3 regions of the Phyllobacterium sp. GQ127 genome follow, and region 1 is predicted to be linked to each of the others. Evidence: riboswitches for the same ligand, from Rfam matches in the RefSeq annotation. Region 1 holds a riboswitch; each other region holds the start of a gene.

What was found. Region 1 has a riboswitch for thiamine pyrophosphate ahead of thiB (thiamine ABC transporter substrate binding subunit). Riboswitches for the same ligand answer to the same signal wherever they lie in the genome.
Region 2: it holds a riboswitch for thiamine pyrophosphate, as region 1 does, so the genes downstream of both, thiE (thiamine phosphate synthase) here and thiB (thiamine ABC transporter substrate binding subunit) in region 1, are expected to answer to the same signal.
Region 3: it holds a riboswitch for thiamine pyrophosphate, as region 1 does, so the genes downstream of both, thiC (phosphomethylpyrimidine synthase ThiC) here and thiB (thiamine ABC transporter substrate binding subunit) in region 1, are expected to answer to the same signal.

What each region holds. Positions count from the first base shown of each region.
Region 1 covers NZ_JCAXDZ010000003.1:267,878-275,107, reverse strand. The annotation lists gene AC6CHM_RS13350 (CarD family transcriptional regulator) at 1-218, shown strand, start outside; gene AC6CHM_RS13345 (M48 family metalloprotease) at 270-1,703, opposite strand; gene thiQ (thiamine ABC transporter ATP-binding protein) at 1,902-2,645, opposite strand; gene thiP (thiamine/thiamine pyrophosphate ABC transporter permease) at 2,638-4,269, opposite strand; gene thiB (thiamine ABC transporter substrate binding subunit) at 4,275-5,288, opposite strand; TPP riboswitch at 5,334-5,445, opposite strand; gene pcaD (3-oxoadipate enol-lactonase) at 6,145-6,975, opposite strand; gene pcaF (3-oxoadipyl-CoA thiolase) at 7,128-7,230, shown strand, end outside.
Region 2 covers NZ_JCAXDZ010000002.1:22,166-29,395, reverse strand. The annotation lists gene AC6CHM_RS08365 (TRAP transporter large permease) at 1-131, opposite strand, end outside; gene AC6CHM_RS08360 (TRAP transporter small permease) at 135-707, opposite strand; gene AC6CHM_RS08355 (sialic acid TRAP transporter substrate-binding protein SiaP) at 774-1,748, opposite strand; gene AC6CHM_RS08350 (FadR/GntR family transcriptional regulator) at 1,782-2,525, opposite strand; gene AC6CHM_RS08345 (transglycosylase SLT domain-containing protein) at 2,830-3,603, shown strand; gene thiD (bifunctional hydroxymethylpyrimidine kinase/phosphomethylpyrimidine kinase) at 3,626-4,426, opposite strand; gene thiE (thiamine phosphate synthase) at 4,423-5,088, opposite strand; TPP riboswitch at 5,153-5,256, opposite strand; gene AC6CHM_RS08330 (TadE/TadG family type IV pilus assembly protein) at 5,307-6,275, opposite strand; gene AC6CHM_RS08325 (ABC transporter ATP-binding protein) at 6,424-7,194, opposite strand; gene AC6CHM_RS08320 (ABC transporter ATP-binding protein) at 7,191-7,230, opposite strand, start outside.
Region 3 covers NZ_JCAXDZ010000001.1:1,146,476-1,153,705, forward strand. The annotation lists gene AC6CHM_RS05855 (sulfate ABC transporter substrate-binding protein) at 1-40, opposite strand, end outside; gene AC6CHM_RS05860 (hypothetical protein) at 292-483, opposite strand; gene AC6CHM_RS05865 (RrF2 family transcriptional regulator) at 786-1,235, shown strand; gene AC6CHM_RS05870 (class I SAM-dependent methyltransferase) at 1,248-1,844, shown strand; gene AC6CHM_RS05875 (thiazole synthase) at 1,850-2,623, opposite strand; gene thiS (sulfur carrier protein ThiS) at 2,625-2,822, opposite strand; gene thiO (glycine oxidase ThiO) at 2,791-3,786, opposite strand; gene thiC (phosphomethylpyrimidine synthase ThiC) at 3,788-5,605, opposite strand; TPP riboswitch at 5,708-5,828, opposite strand; gene AC6CHM_RS05895 (NADPH-dependent FMN reductase) at 5,874-6,443, opposite strand; gene rpsU (30S ribosomal protein S21) at 6,624-6,902, opposite strand; gene AC6CHM_RS05905 (RidA family protein) at 7,070-7,230, opposite strand, start outside.

The DNA of each region.
Region 1 (7,230 bases):
CGGAACAGTCTTATTCAGAACGCCAGCTTTACGAGGCAGCACTTGATCGCATGGCTCGGGAAATTTCCGCCGTCAACAAGATGTCAGAAACCGAAGCTGTCCGTCTTATCGAGGTAAATCTCGCTAAGGGTCCTAAGCGCGGTGCTAAGGCAGATGATGCTGAGGCAGAAGTTGAAGCAGATGTAGTTGCTGAAGACGAGCAGGAAGAGGCAGCATAAGAGCTGTCTTTCTCGCCAAAACACAGCCCGGCAGCGATGCCGGGCTTTTTATTATTCGCTGATAAGCTTCACCTTGTCGCCGACGGATACGGTTCCGCCGGGCGGCATGGCGTTGATCAGGCGAAAGAGGTCAAGCTTGCGGTCTGTACCCAGGATTTTGCTTGAAAGTGATGAAAGAGTATCGCCGGGCTTTACTGTCACAACGCGGATGCGCAAAGGCTTTATGGCGGCTTTCTCTTCAGGCGTCAGGAGCTTGAAGCTCTGAACAACCGTTTGCGAGGCGGGTATTAGCGCTGAGCTTCCTGCTGGAGCCGCAGTCAGGAAGCGATAAATGCGATTACCGGCATTGATCACGAAAATATCAAACTCCCAGCGATCGGCCTTTGCCTTGGCGCTGGCCGCAGGCATGCCGTTAAAGGTCGTAGCGGTAACGCTGGCGTCGACAAGCCCGGTCACCCAGCCGCTGCGCATGTAGTCGGTCATTGACGGATTGCCGGATATTTGTGTCCCATCAAACCGGACGGCTACTTCTCCCGGGCCCGTCGCCATAACGGCATCGGCGCTGTTGTCGATGGTGAAGCCTTCAGGAACAGTGAAGCTCACGCCCAGAAGTGGATGGACGAAATTGCGGCCCCGCACATAGCCTTCTTCCGGCGTATCGCCATATAGGATGCCGTCTATACCCTGCAGGAACGATTCGCGGTCGGTCGTGCCAACGCCGGGGGCACCGATACGGCGGGCATGCCCACGCGCAAGTTCAATTCGCTGCGGTGCCGAGGGGTGGCTGGCAAGGAAATCGAGGCTGGCATCGGTAGCGCCAGACACGTTACGGAAATCAGCATAGGAAGCCATGGATTGCAGGAAACGTGGCGCAGCAAATGGATCATAACCCGCTTCGCCAATCATCTTGATGCCGATCGCGTCGGCCTGAAGTTCCTGATTGCGTGAAAACTGCGCCATCCGCAGCTTGCCGCGGATCAAGGCTTCCTGTCCGGCGGTGTCGCCCTGCAGAACTTCCGATACGACGCGTCCGGCAATAACGGCTTCCTGTTCGCGCTGCTGGCGCTCTATACCGTGATTGGCGATTACGTGGCCCATTTCGTGAGCAATCACGGCGGACAGTTCCGCGCTGTCATTGGCGAGGGCGAGGAGGCCGCGGGTGACATAAAGATACCCGCCCGGCAAGGCAAAGGCGTTGATGTTGGGCGAGTTGAGAATCGTTATGCGATAGGTGTGGGTCGGGTTGTCCGAAACCGTTGTCAGATTGCCAACGACTTTGGCGACCATGCGCTCCAGTTTTGCATCCTTATACTCGCCGCCATAGGTCGCGAGAATACGGGGATGCTGCTCAGCGCTAAGTTTGGCGAGCCGGTCGTTCTTATTAACATTGTCTACCGTGACCGGGTTCGATGACGGGCCAAGCGCCGCATCTTCCTTGCTAATATTCAGCACTTGGCAACCTGAGAGAAAGGCAAGCATCAGCATGAGCTGCGCCGGCTTTCTGCCCTGCTTAGCTGCTTGAAACCATCCTGTATTCAAGGGAGACGTGTGCGAACCCAGAATCATATCCTTTTTGTATTAAGCGCCAGGAGACTCGTATGTCTTTGTTCTTGCTAGCCCGATGTGCGGCCCGGAGCAAGAATTTCATTGTTTTCCTGACCGGGGCAAGGCGTCGAAAATATGTCAAAGGCCAGACTCTTTGCTACCGAGGTAATTTCGCAACAGGGCAGGGCCATCGTCTGACAGCAGATCCTTGGCCGGGCCGGAAGCAGCAATGTGCCCATTATCAACGAAGAGCAGCGTCGATGCCAGCCGCAAAGCGTCGTCCGGATGATGCGTGACCATGATAATTGTCATTCCGGTTTCTTTTTGAAGATTCTCAATAAGTTCCAGCATTTCGTGACGCAAAGCAGGGCCAAGGGAAGCGAAAGCTTCATCCAGAAGCAATACGGGACGGTTGCGCACCAATGCGCGGGCGATTGCCACGCGCTGTCGTTCTCCCCCGGAAAGAGCCTCGGGCTTCCTTCCCTCTTTTCCGGCAAGCCCGACTTTCCGAATCGCTGCCTGAATTTCCACTTTGTCGACTTCATCAAGCCTCAAATCCGAACGGCGGCCCAATCCGACATTGGACATCACATCCAGATGGGAAAAAAGATTATTGTCTTGAAACACCATGGAGACTGGACGGAGCGATGGCGGAAGACTGGTCACGTCAACCTCATTGATTAGTACCGAGCCACCAACAGGCTTCTCGAACCCGGCGATGAGATTAAGCAGCGTCGATTTTCCCGATCCGCTCGGGCCGATGACGGCGGTTATTGTGGAGGCTTGAATGGACACATCAAAGTGCATTGCCATGTCCCCATAGTCGAAACGCACGGCGTTGAGACGAACAGAGACGCCATTTGTTTTTGCGGGCTTAGCCATTTGCACTGCTGTCCCTTTTGGCCAGTCGAATTGCGCCTCTATCGGCGATGATCATGAGAATGAGGCACAGCGCAGCAAGAATTAGTGCCAACCCGGCGGCGTCGGCGGTACGATAGCTTCCCATGCGTTGCAACAGCAAATAGGGCAGGGTCAGAACGGTGTCGTTGCCAAACAGGGCAATTGTTCCGAGATCACCAAGGGACAAAGCCATGGCAAAGGCAAAGGCTATGCCGAGCGGATGTTTTAAAATTGGCCAATCGATAATTCGGAGCCGGTTCCAACCCGCAATGCCCAATTGCTCGCACAGTCTGTTGTGGCGGCTTGCCGCTGTATCCCATGACGGTCGAAGAATCCGGAACGCAAAAGGGATGGCCATAGCGGCATTGACGCATATTACCATGAAGGGTGCGAGGCTGAATGGATCGACAAAGTGGTGGGAAAGAATGAACCATCCCGCACCAATGATGATAGGCGGCACTACCATGATCAAGCTCGCACCAAGATCAAGCGAGCGCTCAAATATTCCAGCTCTGGCGTAGCGCCGCCGGGTTGCCAAAAACTCCCGCGCAATCACCAGACTAAGCGAAATTATCAGTGAAAGTGCGGCCGCGATTGCGCCAAGAACAAGACTGGTGGCAATTGCGCGCCAGACGGTCGTTTCGGACAGTAGACGGGTAATATCTGCCGACAAGCCGGAAACGACAGTGCCTGCCATGGGCAAGGCTACGAACAGAAAACCGGATATAATCAGAGCAATGTTCCATAGTCTTTGCGGCAATGAAGGCATGTCGAAGCGGCGGGTCGTGATACGCAAGCTGAAGCCTTCTTCTGTCGGACGCCCAGCGAGTGATAGAAGGCCGAGCACGATAATTGTCAGGCAAAGCTGAAGAAGCGTCAAGGACACCGCTCTGGCTATATCAAAATCGAAGTGAAGCGACTGGTATATTGCAACTTCGAGTGTCGTGGCGCGAGGCCCTCCGCCGAGTGTCAGCACCACGGTGAATGAAGTAATGCACAGCATGAAGATCAAGCCAGCCACACCCGATATACTGCGTAAAATGACCGGCCATTCGATTAATTTGAACTGTGTCCAGTTGCTCATCCCCAGTTGTGAGGAGAGTTTCCAATAATCTTCGGGAATGGAATCCAGACCTGAGAGAATGAGCCGTGTCGTCAATGGCAAATTGAAAAATACATGGGCGAGAAGAATGCCCGTCAGCCCGTAAATATCGGGAACCAAATCAAGCCCCAGCCATCCGAGGATAGCAGCCAGCAAACTGTTTCGTCCGTAAATGCTGGTGACACCGAGCACGGCAACGAGCGCTGGCAGCGCCAGAGGCAAGGCAAACAGACGCAGGAGCATTGCGCGTCCCGGAAAGCTCTGCTGCGCATGCAATGCACGGGCAAGCGGGATGGCAAAGCCGACAGAAAGCACCATGGAAAGGAGCGCTTGAAGGATTGTGAAGCGTGCAATCCGCCAAATGTAGCTGTCAAAAGTAGCAAAGCCCTCCGTGCCTCCACGGAAAGATTCAATGGCGAGACTGAGGAGAGAGCCGCCCGCCAATATGCCCAGAAAGGCGAGAGCGAGGCCTCCCGCCAAGGGTTTCATCGAAGAGGCGGCCATCTATGCTACTTGCTCATGGCTTCAAGCCACTCGTCGATCCAGGCTTTGCGATTTTTCGCCACTTCTTCAGATGTGAAAGTCAGTGTCTTTGCTGGCTTTACCAATGTGTCAAAGGCTGGATTGAGCGGATTTGAGGTTTTAGCTGCAGGATACATCCAATTGTTTTCGGGAATGGTATCCTGAAATGCCGTGCCGGTAACAAATGTCAAAAACTGCGCAGCAAGCGGGTTCTTGGCTCCGTTTACAGTTTGCGCTGCAACCTCGACCTGCAGGTAATGTCCTTCATCGAAGGATGCTGCCTTGTACCGATCGGTTTTGTCCGCGATCAGATGATAAGCGGGCGACGTAGTATAGGAAAGCACCATGGGCGCTTCACCTTTGGTAAAAAGCCCATAGGCTTCTGACCAGCCGGGCGTGACGGTTAAAACGCGATCCTTGAGTTTGGCCCAGGCTTCATTGGCCTTGTCCCCGTAAACTGATTTCATCCACAATACGAGACCAAGGCCCGGTGTAGACGTGCGAGGATCTTCAATAACGATCTTCTGCTTCGGATCGCCATCAACCAAATCCTTCAGACTAACCGGTGCGTCTTTGACTTTCTCTGTGTCATAAATGACAGCGAAGTAGCCATAATCATAGGGAACGAAAATGCTGTCCTTGAAGCCGCCAGGAATGTCGATAGCAGTTGTATCTACGCCATGCGGCGCAAAAAGTCCGGTTTGCTGAGCTTCAAAAGTCAGGTTCGTATCCAGACCGAGAACAATATCCGCCTTTGTCGATGCGCCTTCAAGCTTCAGACGGTTAAGCAGCGCAACGCCATCGGCGACTGCTACAAAGTCAACAGTACAGGTGCATTGCTTCTCAAAGGCTTCTTTGACTTTTGGCCCTGGCCCCCATTCAGAGGTAAAGCTTTCATAGGTGTAGACTGTCAGCTTGCCATCCGCATTTGCTGGGCTGGAAAGGCCAAATGCCAATGCGCTGGAAACAAGGGCAAATTTCATAAATTCGAGTGGCTGCATAGGCGCCTCCTAAAGTTGAATTTCAAAAGGATAGGTGCGCCGGCTTGTGAAGCCGCATCTAATCCCTCCGCCGGTACAAACCGGATCAGGTTCCGCGGGTTGACTGGATTGGTTCCAGTCTCTCAGCCTGTTGATGCAGGCACCCCGTTAGAGCAAAGCCAGATTAGTGACTGTGTCCTGCCAACGCAAGCGCCCATCGCCTAGCTGGTTGTTTTTGTTATGCCTTCCCCTTGCCACGCCCGCTTTTGCGTCTGGCTATTGAGATGGTGGGAAAGACGGGCGGTCATCGAAGCGCGTCTTTGTAGTGGGTAAAGCGATCCGAAGACCGCCCGTCCGGCGATTTTGCATTCTGTCCGTTCCGCTTGGGAGGCCTCGGCTACCCAAGGAGTGCCATTTGCGGCGCGCCATGCGTTAGCCTTGTGCCCCTTAAAGTGCTCGTCCAGCACGCGCCGTTCCTAGTAACGGCAGGGGAACCCTTGGACAGAACGTCCCCGGATGGCGGGTCCGTAACCCGCCATCGGAGGCGCCCATCCTTCCCCAAACTTCGAACGGCTCCGGAAGCTGTTCCCCGCGGGAAGGACAGGAGCAGAATAGTTCAGAGCGGGAACTGTTGGATAAGTTTGTCGAGATTATTTTTGGAAAGTCTGATTTGCACAAACCAAATGCGCCCTTCGACAAGCTCAGGATGAGGGAGGTCGGTTGATTGCAGGGCGCCAACTCTTGCAACTCTTGCAACTATTGCAACTCTTGCAAGTTGTCGCTGCAACCCACAAAACTTCCCTCATGGTGAGCTTGTCGAACCACGCACTATATCGAATGCAGCTTATCCACCTCACTCGCGGCGAGTCATCCTGAGCTAGTTGAGGGTTGAGTTGCTCAAAATAGGATTGCCCTCAAGTTTGAACTCATCGATAAAGGCACTGATAATCGCGACGAGCATTTCGGGTTGTTCCACGCAGGGAATATGCCCGGCATCCTTGATGACTTCGTAGCGCGCGCCCGGAATCAATTTAGCCATTGAAAGCACGACGTCCGGCGGTGTTGAGCCATCTTGATCTCCCACAATACAGATTGTTGGAACCGATATTCGGCCTGCGTCTTCTGTCAGGTCTGCATCACGAATTGCTGCGCAGGTTCCGGCATATCCGGCCAATGGTTGACGGATCAGCATGTTCCGGTAGCCGGTTAAGGCAGGGCTGCTTTCACGATGAAATGTCGGGGTAAACCAGCGTTCGAGGATCGTGTCGGCGATGCTTTCAATACCATTTTCCTCAAGCGCGGCAATACGTGCGTTCCAGGAATCGGCATTGCCAATCTTGTGCGCGGTATCACACAAGACCAGTGCCCGAACCAGATCGGGACGGGAAGCATAAAGCCCCTGCGCAATCAGTCCGCCGACAGAAAGACCGCAAATGATTGCATTTTTAACATTGAGGAAATCCAGCAGACCTGCCAGATCGCCGACATGATCGTCGAGAGAATAGGGAGACGTGCCGACACTCGAAAGCCCGTGGCCGCGCTTATCATAGGTGACGATAGCAAAATCACCCGCTAGGCGAATAATGACATCGCGCCAGATGCGGAAGTCAGTGCCCAGAGAATTGGCAAAAACGATCACAGGTTTTGACGCTGGTCCGCCAATCAGCTGATAATGCAGCGTCACACCATTTATATCGGCAAATTGCACCTTGCTCTCCCTTTTATCCAGAATGATATGTGCGTACGGTTCTGTAGAATGAATGATCAGGGACGATCAACCGCCGAATAATTATCTATTGATGAAGCGGCAACAGACCGGCTCAAATCAACAGGCAAGAAGAAAGCATATGAGGCAGCATGATGGGTGACGTATTTATCTGCGACTATATCCGGACGCCCATTGGCCGTTTTGGTGGATCACTGGCTGGAGTTAGGGCGGACGATCTTGGGGCTATTCCAATCA
Region 2 (7,230 bases), on a different contig from region 1:
CGCTGGGCGACAATAATGTCGGGTGCAACGCCGAAAAACACGAGATAGAGCACAGACGCCACGGCCATCGAAATTGCGACCGGCACACCGACAATCATCAATAGTAGAAATGAACCAACAAGCAGCAACATTGATCAGCCCTCGACGCTCTGGAATTCTTCGGGACGTTCCAGAACGGAATAGCCACGGCGGATATTGGCAATAAAAACCTGAATGGAACGAAGCAGCATCAGGACGAAAGATAAGAGAACCCCATAAAAAACGATGTTGCGGGGCAGATCGATTGTCACCATCATTTCGTCGGCAACAATCTCGACATAGCGCCACATCAACCATACAGCGTAAACGAAGAAGCCGATGCGCACGAGATCGACAAAGGTCGCAAGGACACGCGCAACGGTGGCTGGCACATAGTGATAAAGCACATCGACCTGAATGTGGCGGGAGACGCGAACACACATGACGGATCCGAGAAATACGACGCCGATCAGGCAGTTGATCGCGATTTCCTCAGTCCAGGCATAGCTGTCATTGAGGACATAGCGTGTGAAAAACTGCAAGAAAACGCAGCCGGTCATCAGCCAGAAGACGACGAGCGTCAGCCAATCCTCTACGGCGTATTCGCGCAGGTTAATAACCGGCGCCGCATCCTCGAATGAATGGGCAATTTCTTCCGCTGTGATCTGTGTATGAACTTCCTTGGACATGGCTGTCTCCGTCCTCAGGGCAGAAAATGAGGCCGGGAGCCAAGGCTACCCGGCCAGACTGATAGGTTACTTGATGGCGCGAATGGCTTCCCAGTCGGACTTTTCGTAACCGAAGTCTTCGAACTTCACCTTCTCCAGAACGGTTTTTTCGAAGTCTGCCTTGTCGACATCGGTGACTGACAGGCCACGTTCCTTGAAACTCGCAACAAGTTCCTTTTCCTTGCCCGCAATGATCTTGGTGGTCTTTTCAGCCGCTTCCTGCATCACATCGCCGAAGATTTTCTTGTCTTCGTCGCTAAGGCTGGCCCAAAGCTGCTTGGAAATGACGGTATTCAGGTGATCGACAATATGGCCGGTCAAAATGATGTTCTTCTGAACTTCGAAGAACTTCTTGGCCTCAATCGTCGTCAGCGGATTTTCCTGAGCTTCGACAGTGCCGTTCTGCAATGCCAGATAGACTTCGGCAAAAGCGATTGGCGTTGTGTTGGCGCCGCAGGCACGCGGCATTGCCAGATAGGCTGGAACGTCCGGGACACGGATTTTCAACCCGGCCATATCCGAACACTTGGCGATGGGCCTGTTGGCGGTAGTGTGACGCGTGCCATAATAGCTGACCGATGCAATATGATTGCCGGTCTTTTCCTCATAGCCAGCGGCAAGCCGCTTGAAGACATCGCTTTTGGTATAGGCGATCAGATGGTCGGAATCGCGGAAGATATAGGGGAAATAGGTAACGCCGATCGGCTTGGAATCACGGGCAGCAAAGCTTGAACCCGAAATGATGATATCGACTGTACCGAGCTTCAATCCCTGGTTGATGTCAGCTTCCTTACCAAGCTGAGATGCAGGGAACACGTCGATCTTGTAACGGCCATTGGTGCGCTTGGCGATTTCTTCCGCCGCCCATACGGACTCCGTATGGAATGGTTCGGACGTCTCATAGACGTGCGCCCATTTCAGCGTGGTCTGCGCCTGTGCAACCACTGCCGAAATGGCAAGCGCCGCAGCAGCACCAAGAAGTGTAGCCAGTTTGAATTTCATTGTTATTTCCTCCCTTATTGAATTTAGTTCGCGTTATTTCTGTCGAGACATCTTTGCAGATTGGTCTCTTTCCGTTTCCAGCTCCTCGTCGAAACTTCTGGAAAATCTCAGCTGCGATTGATGCAGATGATATTGCATCGCAGATTTTGCACGAGCGGGATCACCACCTGCTATGGCATCGCGTACTGCACGGTGCTCCTCAAAAGCCTCCCGCCATGAAGCCGCACTCTCGAAATAACTGGCCAGCCTGGTGAAATAAGGCGTCATGCGCTGGTCGAATAACTCTCCGACAACGCGGTCGAGCGCGGAATTTTCCATGATGCCGGCAATGGTCGTGTGGAAGGTGCGATCGAGCGCAATCGACACCTGCGGGTTGTTGAATGTGCGCGCCATTTGCGTCAGCACATCGTCCATCGCTTCTATATGTTTCGTTGTCACTGTGCGGGCGGCTTCTTCGGCAATAGCGCACTCGATCAGCGCGCGTGCCCGCAATAGCTCGAACGGCCCTTCAAGCTCGTCAGGCTGAATCCGCAGGTGTTTCTCCCGCGGCGACCGCGCCACGTAAACACCTGATCCCATGCGAATATGGATGAGCCCCTCGACCTCGAGGGCAATTAAAGCCTCACGAATGGTGGGACGGGAAACGCCAAGTTCCTCCGCCAGTTCACGCTCACCGGGCAAACGCTCTCCGACACCAAGCTGACCATGTTCGATCTGGCTTCGTATCTGGTCTGCCACCTGCCGGTAAAGCCGGCGTGACTGAATGGCTGCGAACATTTAAACCTCCCCGCCCGGCTTCCCATTTCCGGCAACTGGTAAACTGGCCTTACCAATATATAACTGATACATTGATATATATGAGCGAGTCAACCGCTGGTTCGGATCGGTTTTAACAGGGCAGGTTTTCGCAACTTGTCTCACCTTGACAGGGCGCCCATGAGCATTGTTACATTTTGTATCAGAAAGTGATTGCCTCTAAACCGAACGAACGCGCTATGAGAAACCAATCGTTAAAAGAGATGCTTCGTCAAACCGGTGATAAATGCTGCCTGATACACGATCACTTCGGACATTTGCTTGCTTGAGTTTCGCCTTGGTTTTGGGCGCTTGCACCACGACTGATCCCAAGCTGCCCGAGGCTGCATCACTGCCAATTCCTGAACAATCTCCGCGTGTTGCTGCGGCCGAAGCACCCGCTAATTCCGATGTGGCCACGGACAGCAAGAGCACCGTCACCGTTGCCACAAGCACGAAAAGCGCCCCTGAATTCAAAGATAACGGTACGCCGCTCGACAGTTTGATTTCAAAATATTCGGTTGCCTACGAAGTGCCTGAATCGCTCGTTCGCCGCATTGTGCATCGGGAAAGCCGCGGTAATCCACAGGCTCGCAACGGTCCCTATTGGGGTCTGATGCAGATGTTGCCCGCGACAGCACGCGGCATGGGTCACACCGGCTCTGCGCAAGATTTGCTGGATGCAGAAACAAATCTCAAATTTGGCGTGAAGTATCTTGCTGGCGCCTACAAGGTTGCCGATAACAATCCTGATCAGGCCGTGCGGCTTTACGCTCGCGGCTATTATTATCAGGCCAAGAAAAAGGGCCTTCTGGAAGAGACCGGCCTGAAACCGTCAAGCACGCCTGTTGCACCCGCGACGATGACGGCGATGGCTCCCGCTGAAACACCGGCTGCCATGCCGGCGCAACTCGCTTATTCAGAAGAACCCGCTGTGGCGTTTCCGGCAGCGATCCCGTTGCCGATGCAACGGCCTGACATTGCTTCGGCAGCCTCCACCAGTGGAGCAACCACAGGCTTGAGCAACGCGACACCAGCCAGCACCGCCGCTCCACTCTGAAATCAAAACTGCACCGGTGCTGCTAGGCCGCCCACCAGCGATGGAAGTGGTGGACCGGCCCACGCCCGCTGCCGACTTTGAGCATTTCGCCAGCCGCCATGGCAGCCGTCAGATAGTCCTTGGCTTCACTAACGGCACCATGCAGAGCCATTCCTTTTGCCAGGCCAGCGGCAATGGCAGACGCCAGTGTGCATCCAGTACCATGATCATTGACTGTCTTGATACGCGGCGTCGAAAATCGCTCCATTCCGGACCCATCAAGCAGGATATCGGTGCTCATATCCCCCTTGGCATGTCCGCCCTTTATGAGTACGGCTGAGGGACCAAGTTCGAGCAGCTTTTCCGCCTGCCGCACCATCTGGGCTTCATCTTCAGCAATCGGCATATTTGTTAGCAAGGACGCCTCCGGCAAATTGGGAGTCAGCAGCAGCGCGCGCGGCAAGAGAAGCTGGCGCAGAGCGTCGATTGCGGCCGGCTCCAGCAAAGGGTCACCCGCAGTTGCAACCATGACAGGGTCGAACACCGCTTTGCGCTGCCAGCGATCAAGCCCCTGCGCAATTGTCTCTATGGTTGATACTGTCGAGACCATGCCAATCTTGATTGCATTCACCTCAAGGTCGGAAAGAACCGCGTCCATCTGAGCCCGGATGATATCGGGCGAAAGATTCTCAATGGCCGTAACACCATGGGTGTTCTGCGCAGTGATTGCGGTGAGCACACTCGCTCCATAAACACCGAGCGCCGAGAAGGTTTTCAAATCGGCCTGGATTCCTGCCCCGCCGCCGCTGTCAGACCCGGCAATAGTCAGCGCTATTGCGGTCATGCTGGCTCTCTTACCTGCAATGCCTCATCCACCGCCGACCGCAATGCGTGCGCCGCTCCTTGCGGATCGTCCTGACGGAAGATCGCAGAAATGACCGCTACACCATCAGCACCCGCTTCAATGGCAAGCGGCGTGCGCTCCAGCCCAATACCGGCGATAGCGCCTATAGGCAAATGCGGTTTTGCCTTGCGTATGATGGCAGCCAGGCGCTTGAACCCGTCAAAGCCGATCGGTTGCAGGTTTTCCTTAGTGGGTGTTTCAAACAGTCCGCCAATACAGGCATAGTCAATATCGCCATCAATCGCTGCTTGCGCGTCCGGCTCATTCTTGACGGTCAGTCCGATAATCGCATTTGGCCCGAGCAGATGTCGGACATCGGCAACCGCCATGTCTTCGCGCCCCACATGGACACCCTCAACGCCAGCGGCAAGCGCAACATCAATCCGGTCATTGACGAGCAGCGGAACGCCTGTCGCCTTGATCGCGGCGTGTATCTGCCGTGCACGATCAATCATGTCACGCGTTGCGGAGTTTTTGTCACGATACTGGATAATTGTTGCACCACCACGCGCCGCAGCCAGAGCCAGAGCCCCCAAATCCTTATCAGGGCCAATAGCATCAAAATCGACAATGGCATTCAGGCGGTAATCTACTTTTGGCACGTCACGGACTCCATTTTCAAAACTGGAGACCCGGATATGTGCGAAGAAAGACGAACCAGCGCGATAATTGCTCAATTCCCGTTCCTACGCCGGTATGATCCGGATCAGGTTCAAGGGTCTTGGCTCAGCGCCATCTCAGCATCGTACGATGCCCCCCTCGGAATGAAATCATGATGAGACGGCGCATCATGGAAGTCAATGCGCCGGTGTTATTTGGCTTAACGCGTCAGGCGGACATATTCCCCGTCAACGGCCTTGCATGCGGCCTTGATCTTGTAAAAGAAGTCCTGCTTATCCCAACCGCCTCCATCTTCCCATCCGTGAAAATGCCATTGCTGATCGCAGTCCAGCAACTCCTCAAGCGTTGCGCCATCTTCTAGTTGCTTAAGCGTGTCCGCTGTGTCCCCTACAAAAAGATACTTTGATTGCGCGGGGTCGTTCGTTGTGAACTTCAGATCATAGTTTTTATATTCGCTATTCGTTGTCGGGCTGCATGTAACATACCTGCTACTGGTATTGGAATCATATCTACCGATATTGCAGGGCTTCTTTTTGACCTCCATGCGAAGAAAGAACTCTTTGTATTCACCGAGCAAGATCTTGCCGTCAGCCGGGTCTATTATCGTTTTTCCAGTGCCTCGACCATCTTCAGCGGAGAGGTCAGATGCTTCATATATTACCGTTCCCAGCACGACCTCTTTTGTCGTCCCAGGACGAATGACAATCACAGAAACTTTCTTAGCCCAATGTCCATACGCTGCTCCGATCTGGATTTCAGCGCTTGACGGTTTCAATGGTGCCAATGCTTCCGCAAGCACACCTATAGCTACTTTTTCCTTGGCTAGGACCTTCATGAAAAGCGTATTTGTTTCGCCCGCGAGCGATACAATCACGCGTTGATTGCTCGTATCAAAGCCGACCTGCATTTTATCCATCTCGGCGCCGAGATGAGCACGCAGATAGGCGCGTGCACTTGCTTCGGCAGCAGCCTTGTTTTCACCCGTAAAGACGGAGGCTCCGGCCAATGCCGCGGAATCTGCAATGCCCTGCAATCGTGAGCGATCGCCGCTTGCGCGGGTATAATCCACGGCAAGCCCGGTCATTCCCACCATAGGTACGAGCAACAATGCAAATGTGACGGCTGTCGCGCCACTACGGTCTTTCAGAAAGTTTCTTATTTTTTTCATGGCCCACTCCAGTCGCTGGGCAGACCATTGATTCAGCCATGTGAATGACGGCTTATGAAATTCATTCAGATTTTCACCATTCTGCATTCAGGCAGTAAAGAGCGCCTGAATGTTCAGCAATGGTAAAAATCCGGTGAACCTTACAGCTCTATATGGATGCTTCCGGCCGGACAAAGCCCTCGCTCGCCAAAAGAAGATTGCGCGTGTAATCTTCCTTGACTGCATGGCGGGCAAGGTCTGTCGCCGACAGGCGTTCCACCTCTGCGCCATTCTGCATCACCATCAGCCGGTCGCACATATGGGTGACCACCGCCAGATCATGGCTGACCATCAGGAAGGTCAGCTTTCTATCCCGCCTTATCTGCTCCAGCAGGTTGAGAACTTCCGCTTGTACCGAAGCATCAAGGGCTGATGTCGGTTCATCAAGAAGCAGGATTGAAGGCTCCAGGATCAATGCACGGGCAATGGCGACACGCTGGCGTTGACCGCCGGAAAGCTGATGCGAATAGCGAAAGCGAAAGCTTGAACCAAGGCCCACTTCATCAAGCGCGCGCAGGATACGTTTTTCGATATCGGCAAAGCCATGCACGACCAATGGTTCCAGCAACAGGCGATCCACGGTCTGGCGCGGATGCAGCGAGCCATAGGGGTCCTGAAACACCATTTGCACTTCACGGTAAAATGCTTTTGTACGCGACGAACCAAGCGTCTTGCCATTGACTGTGATCGCGCCGCCGGTAACAGGTGCAAGTCCCGCGACGGCTCGCAGCAAGGTTGACTTTCCCGAGCCGCTCTCGCCCACCAGACCAAAAGACTCGCCCTGCTGGACATCAAGACTGACGCCGCGCAATGCGCGAAAACGATCATACTTCACTTCAAGATTTTCGACGCTGAGAGCCGCCACTTGCAGATTGTTCATGCGGCCCACTCCGGCTTGCGGTCAAGGACCGGCAGC
Region 3 (7,230 bases), on a different contig from region 1:
AGCTCAGCGCCAAAGCCGCAAAAGCAACCAATTTTTTCATGAAATTCTCCCAGTCGGAGGCGATAATCGCCCAATCTACTTTTCAAGCCACACCCAATCCGCCTGCTCTCCGGCTTCACGGACAATTATTCTAAGACTGTCGGTAAAAACGGGCGGAAGGAAGGGTTACCTTTCCAAGGAACCGCAAAGAATAGAAACAAAATACTATGAACTGGGAAAATCAGGGCAAACGACGGCGATGCTCCAGGCCGCCCGCATTAATTGATATACTTCGGGTCTCAGGCTGTCGGTTTACCAAAAACCACGATGCTGCCAGCACCACAGAAAATCTTCCTCGCCCGAGTTGCGCCGCTTCTTCACAGGAGCTTTATCATCTGCGCAATTCTCAGAATTACGAGCATCGAATTTGATGTTATCAGACGTAAATACCTCACGCCATAAACGCTCCGCTCGATTGAAGATGTTTGAGACTTCACTATACATTGCGACCTCCAAAAATAACTCGGCTGTAAAGTGGCTTACCATTGACGGGCAATAGAACGACAATGATGACGCCTTGAAATTGTTTGTCAATAATCACGACTGATTTAATCGTGTATCAAAATGGCTTCACAAAGGTATTTTCCAAAGCAAAAACCTTAATGAATTATTATTTTTCAGAGCATTACGTGCCATTATTGAGACATTCGGGCGCCGCAAAAAAACTCACATTTTTTACGTTTTTATACTAGGAAATGTTTATCGAAGGGCTATGACTGCACCCAGAAGGTTGTAGGCTAAGAAGAATGATATCGCAAAAAGCAAAATATGCTCTCCGCGCGCTTGTCGTCCTCGCACGCGCCGACTCTGAAAAAGCTTTATTCATTTCGGATATTGCAGAAGAGCAAAATATTCCAAAGAAATTTCTCGAACAGATTTTGCTAGACCTAAAGCGTGAAGGCATTGTCATGAGCCGAAGAGGCAAGATGGGTGGCTATCTTCTTCTGAAAGGTGCGGACGACATTACTTTCGGCGAAATTCTGCGCCTGATAGACGGCCCCATAGCTTCCCTTCCGTGTTTGAGTAAAATTGCCTATCGGCGCTGCGAGGACTGCAGCGATGAAGATACCTGTGAAATCCGCCATGTTTTCAACGAAGTTGCGAATGTAACACGCGGGGTACTCGACAAAACGACCATTGCCGATTGTCTGATCTATGGCGAAAAGGGGAAAATACCCGCCATTCTTGATATGTAAAAGGACGATGTGGTGGTCGCTGAAGATCAAGATACTCTTCGATTTTATTCAGAAGAAGCTGAGACCTATGCCAATCGCATTGAACATAGATCATACGAACGATTGGATTCCTTTCTTATTCGTCTTACTCGCAATTGCTCCATTCTAGAACTTGGTTGCGGCGGCGGCGATGACAGTGCCCGCATGCTCGCTCTAGGCTTTGACGTTACACCTACCGATGGCAGCCCAGAACTTGCCTATCAAGCTGAGAAACGTCTGGGCGTTCCTGCAAAAGTATTGAAGTTCGATCAAATCAAGGATCGCAGCAAATTTGATGCTGTGTGGGCCAACGCCTGTCTTTTACATGTTCCGCGACCAAACCTTGCCGCTATTCTTCAGCGTATCGAGCGAGCGCTTAAATCGGGCGGTGTGTTTTATGCCAGTTACAAGGCTGGAAAGCAGGAAGGGCGCGACAAGTTTGGCCGTTATTATAACTACCCCTCCCCTGAATGGCTTAGGCAGGCTTATGGCTCAAGCTGGTCTTTGGTCGAGATCAAGAATTATATGGGAAGTGGTTACGATAATGAGCCGACGGAATGGCTCGATGTTATTGCTACAAAGGCCAGGTAATCTCCCTATGTAAATACAGCCTTGCCTATTACAGGCGTTGACGGCACAGCCATATCGCGCGGCTCCAGCACGACCGCTTGATAAGCTTGATGGCCAGCCTCAACAGCTTTGGCAAAAGCCTGTGCCATTGCTGGCGGATTGCCTGCCTTGGCTACCGCTGTATTGAGAAGGACCGCATCAAATCCCAATTCCATCACAGCCGCTGCATGCGACGGCCGACCCAAGCCAGCATCGATAATAATCGGAACCTCAGGGAAATGCCCGCGTATCGAGCGCAATGCATGCAAATTGAGCGGTCCCATGGCTGAACCAATAGGTGCGCACCACGGCATGAGAACATCGCAGCCCGCTTCCAGCAACCGTTCAGCGATGACCAGGTCATCGGTTGTATAGGGAAACACCTTGAAGCCATCTTCGCTCAAAATCCTTGCGGCTTCTACCAAAGCGAAAACATCGGGTTGTAGAGTGTCGTGATTACCAATGACTTCAAGCTTGATCCAGTCTGTAGAAAAAACGTCACGCGCCATATGCGCAGTCAGCACAGCTTCTTTCACTGTGTGACACCCGGCTGTATTAGGCAACACACGCAATTTCAAGGAACGAAGCAAGGACCAAAATCCGTCGCCAGTTTTCGTGCCAGCCATTTCGCGGCGCAACGACACGGTTATGATCTCTGTTCCTGAAGCTTTAATCGCATCTATAAGAATTGCAGGAGATGGATACTGCGCCGTACCAAGCAAAAGGCGAGACGATATTTCGGCGCCATAAAGTTTCAACATTTCACCCACCCTGCTTCGGGGTCAAAATTTCGATGCGATCACCATTCTTTAGAGTGTGATTCTGCCGCTCGTTTGCTCGTACAAGCTCACTATTGACTGCTGTTGCGAGCCATTCACCCTCAAATTCAAGCTCTAACAACAGCGCTTCAAGAGTTTGCGCCGAGACATCATGCGCCTGTCCGTTCACGGTGAGTTTCATGGCGTATACTCCTTTCTTTCAGGATCATGTCGGCAGCCTGCTTTGCCATCGCTGGCGCAAGCAGAAAACCGTGTCGATAAAGTCCGTTAATGCTGATGCAATTGCCCGTTTTAACCACGCGCGGCAGATTATTTGGGTAGGCTGGGCGAACGCCTGTTCCGGTTTCGATAATTTCGGCTTCACCAAATGCCGGGTGAACAGTGTAGGCAGCGTTCAACAATTCCATCATTGAGCGCGCCGTTACCGGTCCATTTGCATCGCTCTCAATCATCGTCGCGCCCACCATGAAAGTGTGGTCCGGTCGGGGCACAATATAAAGCGGGAACCGCGGGTGAATAAGCCGTATGGGTCGTGACAGTGATATGTCTTTGCTGCGCAAGATGAGCATTTCGCCACGCACGCCCCGCAAATCAATATCTGGAGACGCGATTCCAGTACAATCGATAACCCATTCAAAGCTGGAAATTTCAGCGGCGCTCGTCCCAGTTTCGCAGCGGGCGCCTAACCCAACGAGTTTTGCCTTTAATTCCGTTAGAACCTGACGTGGCGCCAGATGCGCCTCACTTTCAAAGAACAATCCCTTGCGGAAAGCCGCTGCGCCAAGATCGGGTTCCAAGAGCGAAATTGCTTCCTCACCAATGCGCACAAAGCCCGACGTCCGCGCGCCAAAGCGCTCCAGTTCTTTTACATCCCGCGGTGTGGCCACCACCAGCGTTCCCTTGCGACTCACGGATCCGGGAATTACAGACTCCCACCAATTGGCCGCGTTTATTCCAAGATCAATGACAGCCTGTTCAGCGCTTTCGCGCTCACACCAAGGTGCGAGCATGCCACCGGCATACCAGGAGGCTGCAGAATTTTCGCCGCCAAAGGGGTCTAGTATCGTCACTTCGGCTCCACGTGCTCGAAGCTCATAAGCAACTGTGAGGCCGGCAACGCCGGCCCCTTTCACCAGAATATTCACCTCATTCCCCGGCATTGAGCGGCATATAGAGCTCGCCGCCTGTGCGGAATTTCTCCGCCATCGCTGCCATGCCTTCTTTTTGAGCCTCCGCACGAATGTCGTGTGAAATGCGCATTGAGCAAAACTTCGGCCCGCACATTGAGCAAAAATGCGCAACCTTATGCGCTTCTTTCGGCAAGGTCTCATCGTGGTAGAGTCTCGCCGTCTCAGGATCAAGAGAGAGATTAAACTGGTCCTCCCAGCGAAACTCAAAGCGCGCACGGGATAGAGCATCATCTCGAAGCTTCGCCGCCGGATGCCCCTTGGCCAAATCCGCCGCATGTGCAGCAATCTTGTAGGTAATAACGCCGACCTTTACGTCGTCTCGATTGGGCAATCCCAGATGTTCTTTAGGCGTAACATAACAAAGCATCGCCGTGCCAAACCAGCCGATCATTGCAGCACCGATGCCAGAGGTAATATGATCGTAGCCGGGAGCAATGTCTGTCGTCAGCGGTCCAAGCGTGTAGAATGGTGCCTCTCCGCAAACAGCAAGCTGCTTGTCCATATTCTCTTTGATCTTGTGCATCGGCACATGACCGGGACCTTCGATCATAACCTGGCAATCTCTGGCCCAAGCGATCTGAGTCAGTTCACCCAATGTTTCAAGCTCAGCAAACTGCGCCGCGTCGTTTGCATCGGCTATTGAACCGGGTCGCAATCCGTCACCGAGTGAAAAACTGACATCATAAGCACGGCAAATATCGCAGATTTCCTCGAAATGCTCATAAAGAAAGCTTTCCCGGTGATGATGCAGGCACCACTTTGCCATGATTGAACCGCCTCGCGAGACGATGCCCGTGACACGATTAACCGTCAGTGGAATATAATGCAGTCGGACACCGGCATGAATAGTAAAGTAGTCGACGCCCTGCTCTGCCTGTTCGATCAGCGTATCTCTGTAAACTTCCCAAGTCAGATCTTCAGCGATACCGCCAACCTTCTCCAGCGCCTGATATAGCGGGACAGTTCCGATGGGAACCGGCGAATTACGGATAATCCACTCGCGAATATTGTGGATGTTGCGCCCGGTCGACAAGTCCATCACCGTATCGCCACCCCAGCGGATAGCCCAAACCATCTTTTCGACTTCCTCCTCCATCGACGATGTGACGGCGGAATTACCGATATTGGCATTGATCTTCACGAGGAAATTCCGACCTATGATCATAGGCTCAAGCTCAGGATGATTGATATTGGCAGGTATGATGGCCCGCCCCCTGGCGATTTCCTCCCGTACGAATTCCGATGTCACATGATCCGGTAACGATGCACCGAATGACTCGCCATCCCGAACCTGGTTCCGTGCGGCTTCCCGACCGAGATTCTCCCTTATGGCGACATATTCCATTTCAGGCGTAATAATTCCCGCGCGGGCGTAAGCAAGCTGCGTAATCGCTTTTCCGTCGTAAGCGCGGCGTGGCTGATATTGAACAGGAAATTCTCTTGTAAGCCGCTCGCCCGTGGCGAAGCCATTGTCAGCTGACTGGATTATTCGCCCCTTATAGGAATAGCTATCGGCCTGTTGACCGATTTTCCATGCCTCACGAACACGTGCGATCCCTTTATTGATATCGATACTTGCAGTTGCGTCAGTGTAGGGACCGGATGAATCGTAAACCGCAAGGTTTGGCTCACCAGCGGTGGGATGAACCGCAATTTCGCGCAAGGGAACGCGAATATCAGCATGTATCTGCCCTGGTTTATAAATCTTGATTGAGGCGGGAAGCGGCCCGGTTGAAACTTTCGGGGCCTCGGTAATTTTTGTTACAGCAGTCATCGTCAGGTTCCTTTGCGTTATTGCAGGAAACCCAGTTCTGAGCCGGAAGGATGAAAGAAGCCTCGCGAATCCAATCATGGATTCAGTGCGAATGCACTATGCGCGATAACCTTTGCACCGTCCCTACGCCAGTGTGAACTGGATCAGGTTCAACGGGTCACTGCGCTTGGCTATGCCTGAAGCAGTATCTCAGCCCCTTGTCGGGACTCCCCTGGTGAATGGCCTAAAGTGAACCGCCTGACGTATTGCTGTCAAGCGCTTCATAAAATTACGAAGCGCGAAGCGGTTTCAGAGCACCTGCCCATTTTGCAAGTTCAGTCAAAACCGTGCTGGCGCTGGTAGTTATCAGTTCATTTGGCGTGAACACGCCATCATCGTTGATAAACTGCTGGTACGAAGGAATGGGAACGCTTTCTGCAAGCGAAACCATACGGAGTGCCGAGATCAACCCTTTGACCGATTCGGTAGCACGCAAACCACCGGAAACACCGCCATAACTTACAAAGCTTACAGGTTTGTAGTTCCACTCATTCCATAAATAGACTAAGGCATTGATGAGCGAAGGTGGCGCGTTGTAGTCATATTCAGGCATTACAAAGATGTAAGCGTCGGCCGGCTCAATCGCCTCACTCCACTTCTTTGTATGCGGATGTTCGTATTTTTTCATGCGGGGATGATTCGGTTCGTCATAGACCGGCAACTTGAAATCAGCCAAATCGATAAGCACAGGGTCGAACTTGCCATCCTGCTTGGCGAATTCGTTGAACCACTTTGCTACAGCAGGACCACCACGCCCGGGCCGCGTGCTTGCGATTATAATATTGAGCTTGAGTGCCATAGGATCATATCTCCAAAACTGCGATAATCGATAAGTAAAGACATTGACCCATCGCACAAGAAGGCACTTTTTTGAAACTGCCCGGAATGTCTGCGCAGTCCCACAAAAACGAAACCCGCTATAGCGTTTTGGCCATGCGGGTTTGTCGTCACAATGAAGGGCGTTAAAGCCCGTCAGATATCAGCGATTATTATTATAGTCGTTACCTGCTGGCGCGCCAGGGCGTGCAACACGTTCTTTTTTCTTTGGTCCAGGCAACAAGCCTTCGCGTTGAGCCTGCTTGCGGGCGGCCTTGCGGGCGCGGCTAACGGCTTCTGCTTTTTCGCGAACACGACGTTCAGAAGGCTTTTCGAAAGCCTGACGGGCCTTCATTTCGCGAAATAGACCTTCGCGCTGCATCTTTTTCTTCAAGACCCGTAGGGCTTGTTCAACATTGTTATCACGGACGAGAACTTGCAATCGTTTTCCTTACCCATGCTTGCCTCGTCTTGCAGTACCAAAACTGGCCACAATCAGACAAGCGTTTGAAGAATTGCCACAACGGCAATCCGGAGAAGCGCGGACTTTATTCATTCCCGCGCCAAAAATCCAGTGCACCCAAGCAATTAAACTTGGATACGCAATCTTTAGATTGCAGCCGTGATGATGATTTCAACCTTATATTCCGGTGTTGCAAGCTTGGCTTCACCTGTCGCGCGTGCTGGAGCATTGGCCGGATCAACCCATGCATCCCATACTGCATTCATTTCGCCAAAGTCCTTCATGTCATCAAGCCAGATGATGGCCT